DNA from 4 places in the Leifsonia sp. Y878 genome. Region 2 is predicted to be linked to each of the others. Evidence: predicted binding sites of a transcription regulator. Region 2 holds the regulator's gene; each other region holds the start of a gene.

Region 1 (5,536 bases), on a different contig from region 2:
TCGCTGACCGATGCACGATGGGCGCCGACGCTGGGTGATCGCTGAGAGTTCGGCTCCCTCTCTCCCAGCAACGGGAAGTATGCTCAATCAGTGCTGATTTGTCTTTCCGCCAGCCACAAGAACTCCAGTTTTGAAGTGCTGGAGAAACTTTCTGTGGGCGCCACCACCGTTGCGAGTGGCATGCTCGAGCGCCACAACGCCTTGAGCGGAGCCGTTGTCGTCGCCACCTGCAACCGCTTTGAGGCCTATCTGGACCTCGACGAGCCGTTCGGCGTCTCCCCGCTTCCTGCCGTGTACTCGGCCATCGATGCCGTGAGCGAGAGCACCGGCGTTGATGCGGGAGTCCTCCGCGACACCCTCGACTTCGTGCACGGCAACAGCGTGCCAGAACACCTCTTCGCCGTGACCAGCGGCCTCGAATCCGTCGTCGTCGGCGAGGGCGAGATTGCCGGCCAGGTGCGCAGGTCGCTGGAGCAGGCTCGCGAATCGGGCACCACCAGCCCAGAGCTTGAGCGGTTGTTCCAGCGGGCATCCCGCACCTCACGCGGTATCAAGAACCGCACAGGCATCGGCACAGTCGGCCGTTCGCTCGTGCGCCTCTCGCTCGAACTCGCTGAAACGCGTATCGAAGACTGGTCATCCACCCGGGTGCTGCTAATCGGAACCGGTCGCTACGCCGGTGCATCGCTGGCCGCCCTGCGCGATCGCGGCGCCGAGAACGTGAGGGTCTACTCGCCCTCAGGTCGCGCCGAGAAGTTCGCACTCTCCCACGACATCGAGGCCGTCACTGAAGCGGGCTTCAGCCAGGCCGTCGGTGACGCAGAACTGATCGTCACGTGCACCACGGTCGATCACCACGTGATCACCGCAGCGGTGCTGCACGCCGGCAGGGCTGTCGACGCTGCGGCTGTTGCCGTGGCGGCTGCCGCCGCGGCCGCGGCTTCTGCTTCTGCTTCGGCTTCTGCTTCGGCTTCCGCTTCCGCTTCGGCTTCGGCTTCGGCTTCGGCTTCGGCTTCGGCTTCGGCTTCCCTTGCTTCCGCACTGGTCGCGAGCGATCCCATGGCGATCAAGACCTGCCCGGTCACCGGCCAATCAGGCACGGTGACGGCCATCAACACCGTCAGCGAACTGAGCGCAGCGACCGCGGACGGTGCCGACCTCGATTCGGGTACCGCTGCAGCGGCATCCGCTGTCGTGACGGAGCTCGGAACCCTGACCGCGCCTCCCGCAGAGGCAGCTCCTGTCGAGCCGGTCGAACGACGCCAGCTCATCATCGACCTTGGTCTCCCCCGCAACGTCGACCCCGATGTCGTGCACGTTGAGGGCGTCGAGCTGCTCGACCTTGAAACCATCCGCCTGCACGCGCCGATCGAAGAGCTGAATGCCACGAGCGACGCCCGCAAGCTGGTGACCCAGGCTGCGCGCAAGTTCACCACGGTCTCCAAGGAGCAGAGCCTCGCGCCCGCGGTTGTCGCCCTGCGCTCGCACGTGTTCGACATCCTCGAGGCTGAAATCGAACGCGCCCGCAAGCGCGGCGACGACTCTGAGCAGACCGAGTCTGCGCTTCGCCACCTGGCCGGCGTGCTGCTGCACACCCCCATGGTGCGTTCAAGGGAACTGGCCGGCGCCGGCGAGCACGACGCCTTCCTCGGCGGTTTGAACGCCCTGTTCGGCCTTGACGTCGAGCTCACTTCTGACCTCACCTCCGACCTCGACTCCGGACTCTCGCGAGGCGAGGGCGCCGCGTCGTGAGCCACGTCGCGCCGACCGGCCTGACCACGCTGCCGTACTACGCGCATGCCACCCGCACCGAGAGGTTGCTGCTGCGACCACTCACTGAAGCGGATGCCGACGACGTCTTTGAATACCAGTCACGTCCCGACGTGGTGCGCTACCTTCCCTGGCCCGTTCGTGACAGGGATGAGTCGCTCGAGCACACCCGCACACGCGCCGGCTTCACCCGGCTCGAGGACGACAACGACGCCATGATTCTGGCCGCGGAGCTGGTCGGTGAGCCTGGTGATTCGGGTGAGGCTGGTGAGCGTGGTCGCGTCATCGGCGACCTGAGCGTGTTCCTCACCAGTGGCGCCAACGCCCAGATTGAAATCGGGTGGGTCTTCCACCCCGACTTCCGGGGCAAGGGCTACGCGACGGAGGCGGCCAAGGCCCTGCTCGAGCTCGCGTTCACCGAGATTGGCGCACACCGGGTCTCGGCCAGGCTCGACCCGCTGAATACGGCATCCGTTGCCCTGTGCCGCCGACTCGGCATGCGCCAGGAGGCGCATTTCGTGGAGGGCGAGATCTTCAAGGGCGAGTGGGGCGACCTGGCCGTTTGGGCGATCCTCGACCGCGAGTGGGCAGCGACCCGCTAGCTGTGGCGCGCGTGTGGCCTCCGCCCGCTTCTTAGTTCCGTTGATTGAGGAGCGAGCGCCAGTGAGTGTCTCGAAATCCAGCGACCCAATCCGTGGAACCGTAGCGTCTACCGAGTGCCGGCATGCGCAACACTGAACTCTGTGGTGGCTCTCGGCATCAAAAACAAATGTTCGAACACCTATGAGAAAGTCTCGCTTTAATGTTCGAACAGCAGTACTATTGAAACATGCTCACCATCGAGGATGCCCGCACAGCTCTAGACATGCTGCAGACATTCACCGAAGAGTATGCCGAGATGCGCCCATGTGCCGGCGTCCCCGGTCTGAGTGAAGACGATGTTGTGGCATTGGCGGTTGTGGCGGAGCGTGCCGGCCGGTGTGTTGATGCCCTTCGCATCGCGGTAACCACCGATATTGATGAGCGGTCCCGACCGACGCTGGAGGTATCGGAGCGACTCTCCTCCAAGCGCGGGTGCCGTAATTCGATTGAATTGTTGGAGCGGTTGACGTTGGTGTCGCCGAAGACGATCGCGAAGCGGATTCGGTTGGGCAGGCAGGTGCGCACCCAGTACGGGTTGGATGGCATGGCGTTCCCGCCGAAGTTCCCCGCTGTCGCTGCCGGCCTGGCCGGTGGCCAGCTCGGCCTGGACAGTGCCGAGGTGATCGTGGGCACGTTGGCTCCCTTGCTTGGTCGCATCGAGGTTTCTGCGGTGCAGGAGGCAGAGGCGGCGTTGGTTGCCGCGGCGACCGGGGTCCCGATCGAGTCGGGCGCCGAACCGACAACCCCGGAGTCTGCGGGTCTGATCGAGGTGCACGCGCTGGTGTGGAAGTCGTTCATCGACCCAGACGGTGTGGAACCCGATGAGAAGCGGGCGATGCATAACCGGGCGTTCCGGATGGGGCAGGTGCGAGATGGTCTGGTGCCGGTGTCTGGCGGGTTGATGCCGGAGGTCGCCGGGAAGGTGCAGCGGCTGATGGACGCGTATATGTCCCCGCGGACCGCGCAGGTGAAGTTTCTCACCGAGGAGGAACAGGACCGACAAATCGACCAAGACTCGTTGGAGCGTGATGACCGCACCCGAGACCAGCTTGGCCACGACCTGCTGGCCATGGTCGTTGACAGTGCGGCTCGGAGCGCCGAGGCGCCGACGATCGGCGGTGCGTCCCCGACGGTGATGGTCAGTGTGCGACAGGAAGACCTCCTCGCAGGCACGGGCGCCGGCCACATTGACGGGCAGTTGGCCCCCATCTCGATCCTCGCCACCGAGCAGATGATCTGCACCGGAGGTGTGCAGCCAGTGACGATCAACGCGAAGGGCAAGATCATCGAACTCGGGGTCACCGACCGGTGCTTCACCTCGCAGCAGCGCCGGGCAATCACCCTCCGCGACGGCGGCTGCATCATCCCGGGCTGTCAAAGCCCCGCCGCCTGGGCGGAAATCCACCACGTCATCCCCGCCGCACTCGGCGGGCCAACCGATGTCAGCAACGGCGTAACCCTGTGCTGGTTCCACCACCGCACGATTCACCGGTCGGGGTGGCAGATCCGAATGGTCGACGGCGTCCCAGAGGTCAAGGCACCGGTGTGGCTCGACGGGCATCAGCGATGGCATGTCGCTACGAAATCTCCCACCAGGTTGGCCGATCAACTCGCCGACCAGCACCGACGAACAGGCTAGGCCGCTGCACCCCGAGACAGCAGCGGCGCGGTTTGAGACCATTGATCTATGCGCGCTGTCTATTTCGATGAGTTCGGTGTTCTTCCCGTCGTGCGGGAGGTCCCGGACCCGGCACCGAGCGACGCCGGCGTTGTCGTACGCGTTGAAGCGACCGGGCTGTGCCGCAGCGACTGGCATGGCTGGCTCGGGCATGACAGCGACATCCATTTGCCGCACGTTCCTGGCCACGAACTCGTCGGCGTGATTGAGTCCGTCGGGCCCGCTGTGCAGAACTTCCGCGTTGGCGACCGGGTGACCGTGCCCTTCGTCTGCGCCTGCGGCGAATGCCCGGAGTGCCGGAGCGGCAACGGCCAGGTCTGCCGCAACCAGACCCAGCCCGGCTTCACGCACTGGGGCTCATACGCAGACCTCGTTGCCCTGCACAACGCCGACGTCAACCTAATCAGGGTGCCTGACTCCCTCGACGCAGGGGCAGCGGCGCTGCTCGGCTGCCGTTTCGCCACCTCGTATCGCGGACTCGTGCACCAGGCGCAGCTGCAGGACGGCGAGACCCTCGTGGTCGTCGGCTGTGGTGGCGTCGGCCTCAGCGCCGTCATGATCGGGCGGGCACTCGGCGCCCGCGTGATCGCCGTCGACATCAGCCAGGAGGCCCTCGACACCGCCACCCGCGTTGGCGCCGATGCCACCCTCAACTCAGGTGGGCTGAGCGACGATGAGGTCGTTGCCCGGCTGCATGAGCTCACGGATGGGGGCGCGCAGGTTTCGCTCGAGGCCCTCGGCCGGGAAAACACGGTGGCCATCGCCATCCGCTCCCTGGCCACCCGCGGGCGCCACGTGCAGATCGGGCTGCTGCCAGAAGACCCACGCCTGCCGCTCGGTCTCGTGATCGCGAAGGAGCTGGCGATTCTCGGCAGCCACGGGATGCCGGCATCCGCGTACCCCGAATTGCTCGACCTGGTGACGTCGGGTCGTTTGCACCCTGAGCAGCTCATCGGCCGGCGCATCTCGCTCGACGAGGCGCCCGCCGCGCTGGCAGAGATGTCGGCGGCCAGCCCGGCCGCCGGCGTGACCCTGATCGAGGTCGCTCCGTTCTAATGCCCGCTGATTGAGGAGCGCCCGAGGCACGAGGACGCGTCTCGAAATCTCCGCGAGCGACGCCACTGAGAAGGAGAAGGGCCTCGAGACGGCCCTGGCTGGCCTTCTCGACCACCGGGCTAGTGCACTAGCTAGTGCACGTACTCCAGCAGGTCGAGGCCGACGGCCCGCATACCATCGAGCACGGCGAGGCGTGAGGCCAGCCGCGTGTCGGCGAACGACATCGACACCGCGTACACAACACCGGCACGGGGGCCGCGCAGCACGCCGACTTCACTCCGCACACCGGCATCCGTTCCGGTCTTGTTGACCAGCAGGATGCCGTGATCGCTTTCGCGGTGCGCCAGCGGGTCGAGGCCGAACGCGCTGGCAACCATGGAGAGGTCGGTG
Region 2 (5,536 bases):
GTGAATCCACTCGGCGCCCTGGGCTGCCCAGTCGGCTGCCGCGTCAACGGGATCGCCGTAGCTGGTCTCTGTGCCTGCTTCGCCCTGCGTCAGGCGCACTGCCTTGCCGCCGGCTACGTCAACGGCCGGGAGCAGAACGAGACGCGGGGTTTTGTTGAACTCACTCATTGGATTTCCTTGATTGTGGGGTGCCGCTGGCGCGACCAGACGAACTCTCGATACTACCGTTTGAGCGATCCGAGCCAGTTCGTGAGCAAGCGGATGCCGGCTTCGCCCGACTTCTCCGGGTGGAACTGCGTGGCGGTGAGCGGTCCATTTTCGACGGCAGCCAGGAAGGGCCCGCCGTGGTCTGCCCAGGTCAACTGCGGAATCGGGAACGGAGGCATGACCTCGAGCGACCATTCCTGCGCGGCGTAGGAGTGCACGAAGTAGAACCGCTCGTCGGCGATTCCACGGAAAAGAACGGAATCGGCATCCGGCGTGACGGTGTTCCAGCCCATGTGCGGCAGAACGGGCGCCTTCAGCTCTGTGACGGTACCCGGCCATTCGCCGAGGCCGTCAGAATTGACGCCGCGCTCGACGCCGTGCTCGAAGAGGATCTGCATACCAACGCAGATGCCGAGCACCGGGCGTCCGCCCGACAGTCGGCGGTCAATGATCTCGTCGCCGCCGACCGCCTTCAGAGCGTCAACGACGGCGCTGAAGGCACCGACGCCGGGAACCAGCAGCCCATCCGCTTCGAGGGCGAGCTTCCGGTTCGACGTCAGCGTGACATCGGCGCCGGCCAATTCCAGAGCCTTCACCGCGGAGTGGACATTGCCCGTTCCGTAGTCAAAGACGACAACGTTGGTCATAATGCACCCTTGGTGGACGGGACACCGACGACAAGCGGGTCGAGGGCCTTCGCCTGGCGGAATGCGCGCGCGAACGCCTTGAACTCCGCCTCGGCGATGTGGTGGGGGTCGCGGCCGCCCTGCACGGTGACGTGCACGGTCAGGCCGGCGTTGTAGGTAATGGCCTCGAAGACGTGGCGCACCATCGACCCGGTGAAGTGCCCACCGATGAGGTGGAATTCGAACCCGGCAGGCTCGCCGGTGTGCACGAGGTATGGACGGCCGGAGATGTCGACGACGGCCTGCACGAGCGCCTCATCGAGGGGAACCAGTGCGTCGCCGTAGCGGGAGATGCCTGCCTTGTCCCCGAGGGCCTGCTTGATGGCCTGGCCGAGCACGATGCCGATGTCTTCCACGGTGTGGTGCACGTCGATGTCGGTGTCGCCATCCGCTGTCACGGTGAGGTCGGTCAGCGAGTGCTTCGCGAAGGCGGTCAGCAGGTGGTCGTAGAACGGCACAGACGTGTGAATGTCACTGACACCCGTTCCGTCGAGGTCGATCGAGAGAACGATGCTGGACTCGCTCGTCTTCCGCTGCAGGGTAGCGGTGCGGTGCGAGGCGACAGGAAGTGAGCTCATGTCGCTAGTTTATTGGGCTTCGGGCGCGTCGACACGCGCGATTGCGTCTAGGAAGGCAGATGTCTCCGCCTCGGTCCCCGCCGTCACCCGCAGGTGGTTCGGGATTCCCACGTCACGAATCAGGATGCCTTCATCCAACAGCGCGAGGAACGTCGCGTGCGGGTCCTTCACACCGCCGAACAGCACGAAGTTGCTCCAGCTGCGGTGCGGCGCATACCCGAGCTTCTCCAGCTCAACGACCAGGCGGTCGCGCTGTCCCCTGATCTCGTCGACCATGGCGAGCATCTCGCCGGAGTGGGCGAGCGCGGCATTCGCGGCGGCCTGCGTGAGCGCGGACAGGTGGTACGGCAGGCGCACCAGGCGGAGCGCATCGGCGACGGCCGGATCGGCGGCCAGATAGCCGACGCGAGCACCGGCAAATGCGAACGCCTTGCTCATCGTGCGAGACACCAACAGGCGCTCCCGGCCCGGCAACAGTGTCAACGCACTGGCCGCACCGACCGGCGCGAACTCTGCATAGGCCTCATCAACCACGACGATGCCGGTGGTGGCGTTGTAGACCGCTTCGATGGTGTCGAGAGAAAGGGGGGTACCCGTCGGGTTGTTCGGCGAGCACAGGAACACCAGATCGGGATTCGTGCGCTGCACCCAGTCGGCAGCAGTCTCAGGAGAGAGCTCGAAATCGGCATCGCGGTCGCCGGCTACCCAGCGGGTGCCGGTGCCCGACGCGAGAATCGAGTACATCGAATAGGTGGGAGCGAAGCCGAGCACCGTTCGCCCAGGCCCGCCGAACGCCTGCAGCACCTGCTGGAGAACCTCGTTGGAGCCGTTCGCCGCCCAGATGTTGTCGCGGGTGAGGCCGTGACCGAGGTAGCGAGCCAGACCGTCCCGCAGTTCGGTGAACTCGCGGTCTGGGTAACGATTGACCGTCAGGATCGCACGGGCCAGTGACGCGACGATGTCATGCGCGACAGCCTCTGGGATGGGGTGCGTGTTCTCGTTGACGTTGAGGGCAACGGGGACGCTCTTCTGCGGAGCGCCGTATGGGGTCTGACCACGGAGGTCATCGCGAAGGGGAAGGTCATCGAGGCTGGTCACTCGCCCAACTTTACCGTTGGGAGGTGAGAGCACCTCTCAGCTAAGCGTGGCGGCGCACCAGGCGATGCCGCCCGGCGAAACGTCGCGCCTAGAAGGACGCAGGCAGAGCCAGCCGCTGGCCGGGCTGCACGTCTTCACTCGCCAGTTGGTTGAGGTTGACGATGTCGGCAATGACGTCACGCGGGTCGGCGGCGGGTGCCAGTGATTCGGCAACTTCCCAGAGGGTCTCCCCCGCGGAGATCGTGATGTAGGCGAAGTCGGCCGCACCGGAGGCCGTGCCGGCCCCTGAGGCCTCTGCAACGCCACCGCTCAGGGCAAGGAAGAATGCCGCCGCAACAAGAGGAGCGGCTGCGAGCGTCGTGAAGACGACGCGACCCCGCCGCGTCAGACGCAGGCGAGTTGTCGCCACGACGGGACGTGGGGTTGTGGCTGGTGTGATTGGTGTTGCTGTGGGTACCCCGCCAAAGGGCGAGACGGTGGAACGTGTTCCGATGCACACTACTGCGTTCATGTCGAACCTCCAGGTAAGGACGTACCCGGCTCTCGGCCGGGAGAGCCAGGTACGAATCTATGTTCCGAATATATATTCGATTATTCGAACAATCAAGCATGTGTGCGGTTGTTACCAAAAAGAAATGTGCGACACACTCGAACAAACGTTTGCCGAATAGGGGTGTGCCAGATACAGTTTCGATTGTTCGGTTGTACTCAACCAGACACCACCGACATTCAAGCGGACGTGCCATTCGCACAGCGCACCACAGGCATGAGAGGCGAGGACAGTGACGCAAGACACCAGCAGTTCACGCAACAAGAACGACAAGGTTGGCGCGAGCGGCACCAGGCGACGGAAGAGCCTGAGCGAGAAGCAGCTGGCTATCCTCGACTTCATCCAGCGCTCAGTGAGCCAGCGCGGCTACCCGCCGAGCATGCGCGAGATCGGCGATGCCGTCGGACTCGCGTCGCTGTCGAGCGTGACGCACCAGCTCAACCAGCTGGAGCTCAGTGGATACCTCCGCCGTGACCCGAACCGTCCCCGCGCCCTCGAGATTCTGATCGAGATCCCGCAGGCGCCGGAAGATGCGACCATCGCCGAGCAGGAGGGCTTCCCCAGCGCCCAGATCGGTGACGCCGCAATGGTGCCGCTCGTCGGCCGCATTGCTGCCGGCATCCCCATCACGGCCGACCAGCAGATCGACGAGATCTTCCCGCTCCCCCGCCAGCTGGTGGGCAAGGGTGACTTGTTCATGCTCAAGGTCGTCGGCGAATCAATGATCGACGCCGCCATCTGCGACGGCGACTGGGTTGTCGTGCGCCAGCAGAAGACGGCAGAGAATGGCGAGATCGTCGCCGCCATGCTCGACAATGAGGCAACGGTCAAGGTCTTCAGGCAGCGCGACGGCCACACCTGGCTACTCCCCCGCAACAGCAACTTCGAGCCCATCGTCGGTGACTTCGCCGAGATCCTCGGCAAGGTCGTCGCGGTACTCCGCTCCGTCTAATCCCGCTGCTGCCTAATACCGCTGCTTCTGGAGGCCCGCCAGGGCCGTCTCGAAACCAGCACCGGCGAGGTCTCGAGACACCCGCTGACGCTCGCTCCTCGACCAACGACACATGGTCCCGGCTGGAATTCCAGCCGGGACCATTTCCATGTGTGGCCGCGCCACCGCCGCGATTACGCGGAGACAGCGACCTCTGACGCGGCGCGCACGGCGCGCGTCGCCTCCAGGATGTTGCGGAGCGAGTCGACCGTCTCGTCGTAGCCGCGGGTCTTCAGGCCGCAGTCAGGGTTGATCCAGACCTGTCGGCCGGGGATCGACTCCAGCGCCCGATTGATCAACTCAGTGACCTCTGTCACGCTCGGCACGCGAGGCGAGTGGATGTCGTACACGCCAGGCCCAATGCCGTGGTCGAATCCGCTGCTCTGGATGTCGCTGACGACCTCCATGCGCGACCGGGCGGCCTCGATGCTGGTGACATCGGCATCCAGGTTGCGGATGGCATCGATGACGACCCCGAACTCCGAGTAACAGAGGTGGGTGTGGATCTGCGTGACGGCAGCCACACCGGCGGTCGCCAGCTTGAAGGAGCCCACAGACCAGTCAAGGTAGTCGGCCTGGTTCTTCTTCTTGAGCGGGAGCAGCTCGCGCAGGGCAGGCTCATCCACCTGCACAATCTTGATGCCGGCGGCCTCGAGATCACCGATCTCGTCGCGGAGGGCCAACGCCACTTGTCGGGCCGTCTCGCCGAGGGGCTGGTCGTCGCGCACGAACGACCACGCCAGGATGGTCACCGGTCCGGTGAGCATTCCCTTGACGGGCTTCTCGGTGAGCGACTGCGTGTAGACCGACCAGTCGACGGTGATCGGCTTCGGGCGCGACACGTCGCCCCAGAGGATCGACGGGCGCGTGCAGCGGCTGCCGTACGACTGCACCCAACCGTTCTGGGTGACAGCGAAACCGTCGAGGTTCTCAGCGAAGTACTGCACCATGTCGTTGCGCTCCGGCTCACCGTGCACGAGAACATCGAGGCCGATTTCTTCCTGCAGCTCGACGACCCTGGCGATCTCTGCACGCATGAGGGCGGTGTATTCCTCGAGGGTCAGCTCGTCCTTGTTCAACTGGGCCCTGGCGCGCCGAATCTCTCCGGTCTGCGGGAACGACCCGATCGTGGTGGTCGGCAGGAACGGCAGCTCGAGAGCCGCGTCCTGTGCTGTGACCCTCGCGGCGTAGTCGCCGCGGTTGAAGTCCGCGTCTGTCAGGCCGGCTGCGCGGGTGCGCACGGCACCGTCACGCACGCCAGGGGCGGCAAGGCGGGCGGCCAGGGCAGCGGATGCCGCATCCAACTCAGCCTGAATCGCCGCCGTGCCGTCGGCGAGGCCCCGCGCCAGGGTGGCCACCTGCGCCACCTTCTGGTCGGCGAAGGCCAGCCAGCTGCTGAGGTCGTCGCCGAGCTCTGACTCGTCTT
Region 3 (5,536 bases), on a different contig from region 2:
CGGCGCAACGGACCCCCCACCGTGATCTAGCCGATCTCGCTAGCCACATCGCCTCGGCCAATCCTGCAGAACTCCCACACGTCGCCGCCGCCGGTGCCGAGATCGTTGCAGGCACACCCGCCGAACGCCTTCGATGGGGAATCACCGTGCTCATCAACGGAATCACCACAACCGAACGAGGCTAGCCGCGCCTCGGCGTGTGTCCCCCTGGGCGTATGCTCACCGCATGGGCAGCCTCTTTACGAACCTGGCCGCTGCGGTCGTCGATGACGCGGCGGCGCAGCGGGTGCGTGTCGACCCGGGCGAAACGGGCCTCACGGCGCGACTGCGTGCTGGCGAACTGGCGACAGACAGCGTGGCGTTCTTTGCCAGTCAGGCGGCACGCCTTCTGGGGCTACCTCGGATCACTGTCAATCCGCGCAGGGTCGGCGTCAACTTCAGCAGTTTCACCTATCTGAGCGTCGACGGAGTGCCTGCAGCGGCGTGGGCTCCCCTCAGCGGGTTCTTTGCAACGGATGACGGGTGGGTGCGCACGCACGCGAATTATCCGCATCACCTGAATCGGCTCTGCGCGGCATTCGGCCTGGAAGAAACGGCCAGCCGTGAGGAGTTCGCTGCTGTGCTGGCGGGGATGTCTGCGGCGGATGCCGAGGCCCTGGCCGTCGCCAACGATGCCCTCTGCGTGCGCGTGCGCCGCCCAGAGGAGTTTGCCGACGTGATCGCCCCAGCGCCGCTGCTGGACTGGAACGTGAACGGCGACGGCGATGCCGCCGCAGGTGGCGCTGGTACTGGTGCACGCGGACCGGCCGGGCGGGCGCCGCGCGTGCTCGATCTCTCGCGGGTGATCGCGGGGCCGACGTGTAGCCGAGCGCTCGCGCTGCTCGGCGCAGACGTGCTGCGGGTCGACCCCGTCGATCCGGCGGAGATCGCCGTGCAGCACATCGATACAGGAGCAGGTAAGCGGTCGATCACGCTCGACCTCCGCCGCGATGCGACCCTTCTCGACGACTTGTTGGCCGAAGCCGACGTTGTGATTCTCGGATACCGCCCTGGCAGCCTCGACCGGTTCGGCCTCGATGAGCGCAGCCTGCGCGAGCGTCATCCGCGCATCGTGACCGCCTCCCTCAGCGCGTACCCAGTAGGCAGCGCCTGGGCGGAACGCCGCGGATTTGACTCGCTCGTGCAGGCAGCATCGGGGATCGCCGTCATCGAGGGCAGCGACGACAAACCAGGCGCGTTGCGTGCCCAGGCACTCGACCACGCCACCGGCTATGTGCTGGCGGGAGCAATCTGCGCGGCACTTGCCGATGGCAGGGCCGCGCACATTGGAGCATCTCTGGCCGCAACCGCCCAGGCGTTGATCGGACTCGGCGTGGTCGACAACGCAGAGCAGCCTTTGCCAACGGATGCCGCCGCACTCGCTCCCGAGCTTGAGACCGTTGACAGCGACTATGGCTCGGTGCGCCGTGCTCGCTCAGTGGTCGATATCGCTGGTCGCGAGCAGGGTCCCGTCGTGCGACTGGGGAGTTCGCGGGCGGCCTGGCTTGAGCCTGCCTGAGGCGCGCGGCCGGCCTGAGACGCGGCCGGCCTGAGACGCGGTGGTCTGCCTGAAAAGGTGTCTGGCTCCAGATGAGCGCGCGTGCGCTGGAACCAACTGCACTATTGAGACTGCGCTATTTAGAACGGCGGGTTCTCTGGCAGTGGTGTGCGGGATTCCCGCAGCTGTCGGAGTAGTGGCGAACGTGCCAGTGAATTCGTGAGCAGTGAATTCGTGGGCAGCGGATGCCGGGGCAGTGGATCGGGTGGTGCGTTGATCCCGACGTATCCGGTGGGGGTGGTCACGGTGACGCTGCCGTCTGGGTCTCGTTTGTACCGGATCTTCGTCAGCGTCTTCAACCGGTGATCGGATGGGCACAGCGGGATCAGGTTGTCTTCGTTGGTGAGGCCGTGGTCTCGAACCCATTCTTTGAGATGGTCGACGTCTGCGGTGACGGCGAGCCGGTTGCAGCCGGTTCGTGCGCAGGTGCCGTATTTCACGGCGAGCCATTCGCGTTGCGCTCTTGTGGGTCGGTAGCGGGTCCGGTCGAAGCTGAGGATCTCGCCGGTGAACGGGTCTGTGCCCACCCGGCGGAACGCCGGGGCATCGATGAAGAGTTGCGCGGCGGTGACGGGGTCGATGGGTCCGTAGCCCTGCAAAACTGCGGGCTGATCGAATGGGACCGGCCAGCCTGCCCGGGCAGCTGGATCGGCGGGGCCGGTGTGCCCGTCGACATCGCCGTGGTCGAGTTGCCCGTCGTGACCCTCACGACCCGAGTTCCCGCCGTGCCCGGAGCGGTCGGCCTGCCCAGCACGGCTGGGCTGCTCGGCGGACTTCGTGCCACCGAGCAGCCCATGGATCGGGACGAACAGCAGCGGTCGCACCTTTGCCGCGGTCGGTGTGCCGTCGCCCGCGAGCCAGCCGGCGAACAGGTCGGTGCGGATCTGCGCCCGGGTACGGCACCGGTCCCTGCCGGTTCCGGCAGCCTTGGCTTCTTCCGCTTCCTTCTTCGCGATCCGCTTGGCGGTGGCATCGAGTCGGGCGTTGATCCGGATGCCGTCCGCGGCGCTGATCACCGCGAAAACCGTGCACATGCCATCGTTGGCCGGCTCAATCACGACCCGGCGGTCAGCCATGGCACGTGCGTGACGGAGCTCAGGGGGCTCTGCGAGAAGGCGTTGCTGCAGGGTGCGGGCTTTGCGTTGGAATGCTTCCGGTGAGAGCTCGGTGACTTTCTGGGCAAGTTCGGTGTCGTAGTGGGCGATGACCTCCGGGTCGGTCAACCCGGTGAGATGGTTGACGGCGGCGCGGGCCTGCGCGTACCCGGTGTGACCGGCCTGGAACAGTGCCCAGAGCTGCGGCAGCGACTCGGCGAGCACCAGTCCTTCGTGGGCCATGGTCCGCACCTGATCGGGCGAGCGACGCAAACGGAGACTCAGGTCGGTGGCCGCGGTCCGTTCGGCCAGGTCCAAAGCGTCGGGCTCACTCATCCCGCCCGGCGTCAAGTAGATGCTGAGGTTGTTACGGGCCAGGCGTATGACCTCGGCCGCCGCCGCGACCTCCACGGCCATCGACCGGGCGGTCGTGGATTGCGCGGTCTCCGCTTTCCGGAGCGCGAGGTTGATCGCGCCGTGCGCGGACTCCGTCCCGGGGCCACCGACGTCACCGACCAGGACCTGGGCCGCAGCCATCTGCTCAGCGACCGCCTCCTCAGTCGTCCGCATTGCCGCCTGCTCTGCGGCTACTTGTTCCGCGGCCTGCTCTGCGGCATCTTCCTCGGCCTGCTGCACGTCCCATTCGAACACCCACCGCGAGAGCTGCTTCTCGGCATGGGACCAATTGAAGTCCACGGGTCCGCGCTGTACCGCAGCGAGCCGAACGACGGTCGCCAGGGCGCGGTCGGCGAAGGAGGACATGGGAAGAGCCGAAGCAGTAAGAACTGAAGCTGCGGAAGTGGAGGCAACGAGAGCTGGAGCAGCGGGAAACGAAGCCGCGGGAAGAGAAGCCGTGGGAAGAGCCGGAGCTGTAGGAACTGACGCTGCGGAAGTGGAAGCAACGGGAACTGAGGCCGCGAGAAGGGATGTCGCGGGAAGGGATGAGACCGAGCGCGTGGAGTGTGAAGTGGCGGGAGTGTTCACCGGCCGTTCGGGGTGTTCCAGCGCTGGATCCATACCCCAATTCTAGATTAAATGTTCGAATAAAGCTAGAGGTTTCCTCATTTAAGTCGTACTGTTGTGCCCATGTATCGTTCACCGCCGGCACCACTGCACACCCCGCCTCGGGCATCAGTTACCGCAGGCCTCACAACGGCGCACGGCACGACCCCCGCCGCCGCAGTCCACACCGCCGCACACCACGGCCGTTCGGCCGTCGAGCACGCTACTTCCAGGCGAATCCCTGCGGCTCAACGGATGCCCACGGCACCGTCAGTTCACCGAGCTTCCAACGATGCGGCGTCCCCTGTACAGGCCAGCCCTGCGCCTTGAGGGCCATCACGGTCGCCACCCAGCGCTGCTTTGGTCCATAGGCGGCGAGCGGCGACTGGTGCTGCCAGTGCCGGTCAAGGTCGACCAGTAGCTGGTGAATCCGTTCCCCTGGCACGTTCCGGTGAATCAGAATCTTCGGCAGCCGCTCTGCCACGATCGACGGGCGTTCGAGGTCGGCGAGCCGCAGCGAGATGGAGAAGCGCACCGGACCGTGGCGTGTGACATCCACCCAGGCAGCGATACGCCCGATCTCGTCGCAGGTGCCGTCAATCAGCACGCCGTGATGCTGCAACCGCGGTGCCAGCATCCGCCAAGCCGGCACCACCTCTGACTCGTCATACTGCCTGAGCACGTTGAGGGCCCTGATGACCGCGGGCTTTCGTCCCTTGGCGAGCGGCACTTCGAAACCGCCGACGGCGAACGAGACACGCGCATCAGGAGCGAATCCGGTCGTGCCTGCACGCACCTCGGCGAGCTGGTCGTTCGCGCCCTTCACCCGAGCTGGGTCGATCTCGAGACCGAGCACGGCGACATCCGCTCGCTTCTTCGCCAGGCGGTGGTGTAATTCGAGGCTGGTCACGGCGCTCGCGCCATAGCCGAGGTCGACAACAAGGGGATCATCGGTGTGACGGAGGACGGGGAGGTGACCAACCCATCGATCGACGCGACGCAAGCGATTCGTGTTCGTTGTGCCGCGCGTAATGGTTCCAACAGGCATACCTCTATTGTCCACTCGCTAGAGTGGATGACATGTCTGCCCCATACACTCTCATTCTTCTTCGTCACGGAAACAGCCTGTGGAACCAGCAGAACCTCTTCACCGGTTGGGTGGATGTAAGGCTCAGCGAACAGGGCATCACCGAGGCCAGGCGTGCCGGCGAATTGCTCGCCGAAGCGCAGATCCTGCCCGATATCGTGCACACTTCTGTACTGACCCGCGCCATCTCGACGGCGAATCTCGCTCTTGAGCAGGCCGACCGCGCCTGGATCGACGTCAAGCGCTCCTGGCGCCTCAACGAGCGTCACTACGGTGCGCTGCAGGGCCTCGACAAGGCAGAGACCCTCGAGAAGTACGGTCCAGAGCAGTTCCAGCTGTGGCGTCGCAGCTTTGACGTGCCGCCGCCCGAGCTCGAAGCGGATGCCAAGTGGTCGCAGGTCGGCGACCCGCGTTACGCCGCACTCGGCGACGCCGTTCCTCGCACCGAATGCCTGAAGGACGTCATCGAGCGGATGCTGCCCTACTGGGAATCCGACATCTCCAGCGACCTGCGCGACGGCAAGACGGTACTTGTCACCGCACACGGCAACTCGCTGCGCGCCCTCGTCAAGCACCTCGACAACATCTCGGACGACGACATCGCTGAGCTCAACATCCCGACCGGCATCCCGCTCGTCTACAAGCTGGGCGAAGACCTCATGCCGCTCGGCCCCGGCGAATACCTCGACCCTGAGGCTGCCGCTGCAGGCGCCGCAGCCGTCGCGGCACAGGGCAAGAAGTAGAACGACCTAGCCC
Region 4 (5,536 bases), on a different contig from region 2:
AGGAAGTTGCTGCGGCGCTCAATGCGACCGACAAGGACGTCTCGGTTGGCGGCGCAAACCTGGCCGCGCAAGCGATCGAGCTCGGGCTCATCGACGATCTGCGCATGTTCCGCCACCCGATCGTCGTTGGCGGCGGCATGCCCTTCCTGCCGCCGGTCACCACAGATCTTCGACTCGACCTGGTCGAGACCAGAACGTTCGGGCCCGTGATCTTCGAACGCTACGAACGCGCCCGCGACGAGTCGGACTGATACCGCCGCCCGCGCCTGAATGAGGCCAACGTCCACGTCATATCCGCTGCCATGAGCCGCAGCCAGCAGCTCTCGAGGCAGGCAGGCAGCTCGCGACAGTGCCGCCCACGTTCCCTGCGTTCCCTAAACTTGGTGGCATGAGTGTCGAGTTTTCCGTCCGTCCTGCGCAGCCAGCAGATGCCAAGGCGATGGCCGAAGTTCATGTCCAGTCGTGGCGAGAGACCTACCGTGACAATCTGATGACGGATGCCGTTCTGGACGACCCGGTGATTCAACCGAATCGCAGCCGATTCTGGACCGGTGCGCTGACAGACGAGCGGTGGGCGGCGAATCGAATCGCCGTGGCCGAGCACAACGGATCGCTGATCGGAATCGCGATGTCTGGCCCCGTCGATCACGAGCCCTGGTCGAAGCAGCTACACGTGTTATACGTGCTCAACGAGCACCATGGCAGCGGTGCTGGCAGGGAATTGTTGGATGCCGTCATCCACGAAGACGAGGACGCGGCACTGTGGGTCGGTGATCCGAATCCTCGGGCGCAGGCCTTCTATCGAAAGAACGGCTTCTCCCCCGACGGAACGGTGAAAGTTGACGACGGTGTGCGCGAGATCCGCATGACCCGCCTCACGGAGTAGAGCAACCTCTCCGCGCAGTCTGTCCCTTGTCTTTGCACGTTCCCCGGGCACGATGGGGCCATGAGCGCCAGAAAAGTCGTCGTGTGCGAGCTGCTGTCCCTCGATGGCGTCGCCGAGGCCCCCAATGTCTTCTTCACCGAATGGGACGACGAAGCGGATGCCGCCGGCGCCGCTTGGATTGCCACGCAAGATGCCGTCATCCTCGGCCGGCACAGCTATGACGAATGGGTGGGGTTCTGGCCTGGCAGCGAGATCGAGCCGTTCGCGACGTTCATCAACGCGGTCCCGAAGTACGTGGCGACATCCGCTCCCCTCCACCCAGAGTGGGCCAATGCGACGCCGATCGACGGTGAGCTGGTCGGCTTCGTGCGCGACCTGAAGAGCCAGCCCGGCGGCGATATCGGCGTGCACGGCAGTATCTCGGTCGCGCAGACGCTGCTGGCAGCCGGCCTGGTCGACGAACTCAGGCTCGTGATCGCGCCGACAATCGCGGGCGTCGGGCGGAAACTCCTGGTTGGGGTGCCGCCGATTCGTCTCGCCCCGATCCGAAGCGTGATCTCACCGTCTGGCTACCTGATTCTGGACTACCGCGTCATCGAGTAGGCGTCCCGCCTAACCGAGCCCGTCGCGGGAGTCGACTGTGGGCACAGTCGAGGGGTGGTTGCTCTTCCGGGCGAAGCCGGGAGTGGTCTCAGGCGTCCGGACTGCCTTGGCCGGGCAATCGTTGCTGGCCTGCAGCGTGGCGTCGCCCGAACATCCATCCGCCGCCGAATGAGAGCGATGCCACCCCGACAGCGAGCAACACGATCCCGATCTGACGCTGGGACGTCAACAGCTCGCCCGACGGAACGAAGGTCGTGTCGCTGAGCGGCGAGTAGGCGAACCAGCCGAAGCTCGCTTGTCCGCTGGGCACGAGAAGAAGTACCACTCCGATGACGGCCGCCACACTGCCGAGAACCACCATGAATATGCTTATCCACCGCGAGCGGCCTGCGCTGGCACCGCTGCCCTGCCCGATTTGTGTCTCCCCCATGCGGCCATGCTAACTGACCCGCTGAATCCACGCGGGGAGCACCAGTTCAACTCAGCCGGTATCGCTTGGCCGCTCCGGTTCAGCCGGTTCACCGATTCAGTCGGTTCGGTTCAGCCGGTTCGGTTCGGTTCAGCCGGTTCGGTTCAGCCGGTTCGGTTCAGCCGGTTCGGTTCAGCCGGTTCGCGGATGGTCGCGTTGATCGCGTCTATTGGCGAGTTGGTCTGCCATCCGGGTCGGGGACTTCGTTGCCACATGCCACCGTTGGTGTCCGTCCATCCAGATCGGGGCTTTCACCTGAGGCACCCCGTCGACCATCCGGATCTGCCACCCCGACCGGTGAATCGTGCGGTGATGGAACCAACACAGGGTCACGCCGTTACTCACCTCGGTCGGCCCACCGAGCGCAGCCGGGATCACGTGGTGGATCTCGGCCCACGCCGCCGGGCTCTGGCAACCGGGGATGATGCACCCGCCGTCACGAAGTGTGATTGCACGGCGCTGCTGGCCGGAGAAGCACCGGTCGGTGACCCCAAGTTCAATGATCTTGCCCTTCGCATTGATCGTCACCGGTTGCACTCCCCCGGCACACGCCATCTGCTCCACCGTCAGCATTGAAACGGGCGCCACTTGCCCATCAATGTGGCCGGCGCCCGTGCCGGCCAGGAGGTCTTCCTGCCGGACACTCACTAGGACGGTCGGGGCGGCCCCGCCGATCGAGGGTGCTTCGGCGCTTCGCGCGGCGGTGTCAACGACCATCGTGAACAGGTCGTGCCGTAGTTGGTCATTCGTACGGTCGTCACGCTCGAGCACGTCCCGGTCGATCTCTTGCTCCTGCTCCTCCGCGGTCAGAAACTTCACCTGCGCAGTCCGAGGCGACATATACGCATCCATCAGGCGCTGGAACTTCGCGGCCGTCTCCGGCATCAACGCACCCGACACGGGGATGAGACCATCACGCTCGGTCCCGAGCCGGAACCCGCGGTTCAACATCGCCCGCTTCTCATCGGGCTCCAGACCATCCGGGTCGATGAACGCCTTCCACACCTGCGCCTGCAGCAACGTCTCGTCGGCAGCCACCGGGATCGTGGGCTCGTCGTCCGGCCCGATCGGTTGCCCCGTCGCCGCAGCGACCAAGGCTTCCTCGGCAAGCTGGATCTGATCGACAGGGATCCGACCGCGCAACGGGCTGAGTGCCGCAATGATCACTTCGGCGCTGTCCCGGCCGAGCAGCCCGCTGGCTAGCCCGACCGCCACGGCCGGGAACTTCGCTGGGAACGCCGCCCCGTCCAACCCGTACTGGGTGCGGACGTGGTCACCCAACCGGATGCGCTTGGCGATGGTCTTCGCTGACACGCCTGTGAGCCGTTCCAGCAGTTCGGTGCCGCTGCGGCATCCGCGCTTGGACGAGAGCCGCTCAGAGACCTCCAGCGTCTTCCGCGACCGCTCCTCAATCTCCGCAGCGACCGCAACCTGGAACGCTTCCCCGCACCGGACAACCCGCTCGCCGGCCACGGCAAACTGCAGCAGCTCCTCATCGCTCGCACCACGGACCTTGGCACAGGGTTCGGTCGCCGTGAACTCATCGGGAAACGCCTGCAGAATGCCAATCGTGGTGCGGGATTCCTCATCTGTGAGCATAACTCAATAGTACAACTGTTCGATAGGAATGGCGAGCTTTTCTCATAACATGCGCGAATTTGTTCGAATTTCGGCTTAGCAAGTAAGCACGCGGTCGCCTCGCTCGCGAAGTCGGGCAATCTCCGGCACCAATGTCGCTGCTCAACCGCTCGCGGCATCCGTTGGAAAGCCCTTCGAATTGAGCAGACTATTCGTTCCCAGTGCAGAGTGTCCACGAGATGCCGAATGAGAGCGACGCCATCCCAACCATCACGAATGCTGCTCAGACGCTAGGACCCTTAGTGCAGCGGATGAGACAGCCACACCGCATGACTCACCCGTGCTGCAACAACGCCTGCAGCTGTTCGACGACCAGGTCGGGACGAGAAACGAACGGATGGTGCCCGACTGAAAGCTCGACAGAGCGTGTCGCCCGGTTCGCGTGGAAGCGTTGCAACTCCACCGACGTGCTGCGATCCTGCCCGCAGATGATGTACGTGGAATCGATCCCCTCCCAGCCGGCAGCACTCGTCGGGGTCATGAAGGCCCCGGCGGCCTGTGCCGTCACCCGCTCCCACGCCTGGCGCTGGGTCTGTTCGTCGGCGTCCTGAAGGAATCGAGCGCCGAACGAGGTTTCGTCGTAGCCAGACACGCTCAGCGTGCCGTCCCCATTGTCGCCAATGGACACCGGGTCGCTCTCACCGCTCATGAGCGCGCCCTGAGACTGTCCGATGTCGGGCAAATACGACGATACGTAGAGCAGGTGCGCAACCGCGGGATGCTGGCCTGCTTCGGCGATGACGGTGCCGCCGTAGGAGTGACCAACGACGATCGCGGAGTCGACATCGTCGAGTGCGCGGCGAAGGGCCAGTGCGTCAGCAACCAGGCCGCCGGAAACCTCCTCGGGCCCGGTCTCGCCACAGGAGGGCAGCAGAACGGCTCTGCTTTGGATTCCGGTGCGTTCCCGGAGCAGCTCCGCGGACCGCTGCCACCACCACTGCCCGTCACGCACTAAAGCACCGTGGACGAAGATCAGTTCCATTGAGGGTTCCTTCCGTTTCCGTGAACCGCACGCTCGTTCAGCCTGAGCGGAACGCTCTGATCGGGACGATGGCGCACGTTGACGGTATCGCTCCAGTGACAGTTACGTGAGAAATTCAGCTCACGGCAGCAAAAACTCATACTTCGCACGGGGCAATGGCGCTCGCGAAGCGGACAGCGAGCTACGGGCAGGTTTGCCAGAGCGGATGAGTCGCTCGCCGTGTACACCCGAAAGAGCGCCGAATCGGCGGCCCGGCTCAAAGCTCTCCGAGTTAGTCATTGCGCAGGGGCGACGAGGCTGTTAGTGTCGAACCGGTTCGATTCGAACCGGTTCGATAACTAGTCAACGGAGACCTTCATGGCGACAATCGGAGATGTAGCTCGCGCCGCGGGCGTGTCGCGGAGCACCGCGTCGTACGCGTTATCGGGCAAGCGTTCCATCTCCGCGGAAGTGCGCGCGAAAGTCGAACAGGCAGTTCGCAATTTGGGCTACACGCCGAACGCAGGAGCCAAGGCACTAGCGACCTCGCAGACGAAGGTGATCGGCCTGCTTGCTCGCTTTCTTGAGGATGAATTCGCTCCCGCGATGCTTCAGTACATCCTTGGAGTCACCAACCGTGCCCGTGAACGCGGATACGACACATTGCTTCTCACCGATGAAGACGGCGTCTCCGCGCTGAAGCGCATCTCAGATTCGCGGATGGTCGACGGCTTCATCCTGCTGAACGTCGCCGAAAATGACGACCGCCTCGGCATACTCCGCGATGCCGCCCAGCCTGGCTCCCTGGTGGGGCTCCCCGGCGATCCGACGGGCATCGACGCGTTCGACCTCGACTTCGTCGCTGCGGGACGTCTTATGGTCGAGACGCTGCAGGGTCTTGGCCACCGAAGCATGATCCTCGTCTCGCAACCTGAACATGTGCTCGAGCGCGGAGGAGCTTACGTCTGGCGTCTCGCAA

What was found. The regulator LexA, encoded in region 2, represses DNA repair genes until DNA is damaged. The targets are predictions, from matches to a motif close to TCGAACANNTGTTCGA.
Region 1: the regulator LexA is predicted to act here: its motif matches at 2,532-2,547, upstream of AC25Y4_RS13425 (HNH endonuclease signature motif containing protein).
Region 3: the regulator LexA is predicted to act here: its motif matches at 3,719-3,734, upstream of AC25Y4_RS12465 (HNH endonuclease signature motif containing protein).
Region 4: the regulator LexA is predicted to act here: its motif matches at 3,565-3,580, upstream of AC25Y4_RS15575 (HNH endonuclease signature motif containing protein).

Annotation. Positions count from the first base shown of each region.
Region 1 is NZ_JBYHFS010000004.1:21,549-27,084, forward strand. It holds gene hemE (uroporphyrinogen decarboxylase) at 1-1, opposite strand, end outside; gene AC25Y4_RS13415 (glutamyl-tRNA reductase) at 136-1,752, shown strand; gene AC25Y4_RS13420 (GNAT family N-acetyltransferase) at 1,749-2,372, shown strand; gene AC25Y4_RS13425 (HNH endonuclease signature motif containing protein) at 2,600-4,051, shown strand; gene AC25Y4_RS13430 (zinc-dependent alcohol dehydrogenase family protein) at 4,100-5,146, shown strand; gene AC25Y4_RS13435 (serine hydrolase) at 5,278-5,536, opposite strand, start outside.
Region 2 is NZ_JBYHFS010000002.1:876,838-882,373, reverse strand. It holds gene priA (bifunctional 1-(5-phosphoribosyl)-5-((5-phosphoribosylamino)methylideneamino)imidazole-4-carboxamide isomerase/phosphoribosylanthranilate isomerase PriA) at 1-168, opposite strand, end outside; gene hisH (imidazole glycerol phosphate synthase subunit HisH) at 222-854, opposite strand; gene hisB (imidazoleglycerol-phosphate dehydratase HisB) at 851-1,471, opposite strand; gene AC25Y4_RS10270 (histidinol-phosphate transaminase) at 1,481-2,569, opposite strand; gene AC25Y4_RS10265 (LysM peptidoglycan-binding domain-containing protein) at 2,658-2,978, opposite strand; gene lexA (transcriptional repressor LexA) at 3,352-4,071, shown strand; gene metE (5-methyltetrahydropteroyltriglutamate--homocysteine S-methyltransferase) at 4,245-5,536, opposite strand, start outside.
Region 3 is NZ_JBYHFS010000003.1:282,425-287,960, forward strand. It holds gene AC25Y4_RS12455 (TetR/AcrR family transcriptional regulator) at 1-185, shown strand, start outside; gene AC25Y4_RS12460 (CoA transferase) at 227-1,558, shown strand; gene AC25Y4_RS12465 (HNH endonuclease signature motif containing protein) at 1,678-3,453, opposite strand; gene AC25Y4_RS12470 (class I SAM-dependent methyltransferase) at 3,917-4,741, opposite strand; gene AC25Y4_RS12475 (phosphoglyceromutase) at 4,774-5,523, shown strand.
Region 4 is NZ_JBYHFS010000005.1:91,120-96,655, reverse strand. It holds gene AC25Y4_RS15595 (dihydrofolate reductase family protein) at 1-251, shown strand, start outside; gene AC25Y4_RS15590 (N-acetyltransferase family protein) at 389-886, shown strand; gene AC25Y4_RS15585 (dihydrofolate reductase family protein) at 947-1,489, shown strand; gene AC25Y4_RS15580 (hypothetical protein) at 1,578-1,919, opposite strand; gene AC25Y4_RS15575 (HNH endonuclease signature motif containing protein) at 2,091-3,557, opposite strand; gene AC25Y4_RS15570 (alpha/beta hydrolase) at 3,871-4,578, opposite strand; gene AC25Y4_RS15565 (LacI family DNA-binding transcriptional regulator) at 4,936-5,536, shown strand, end outside.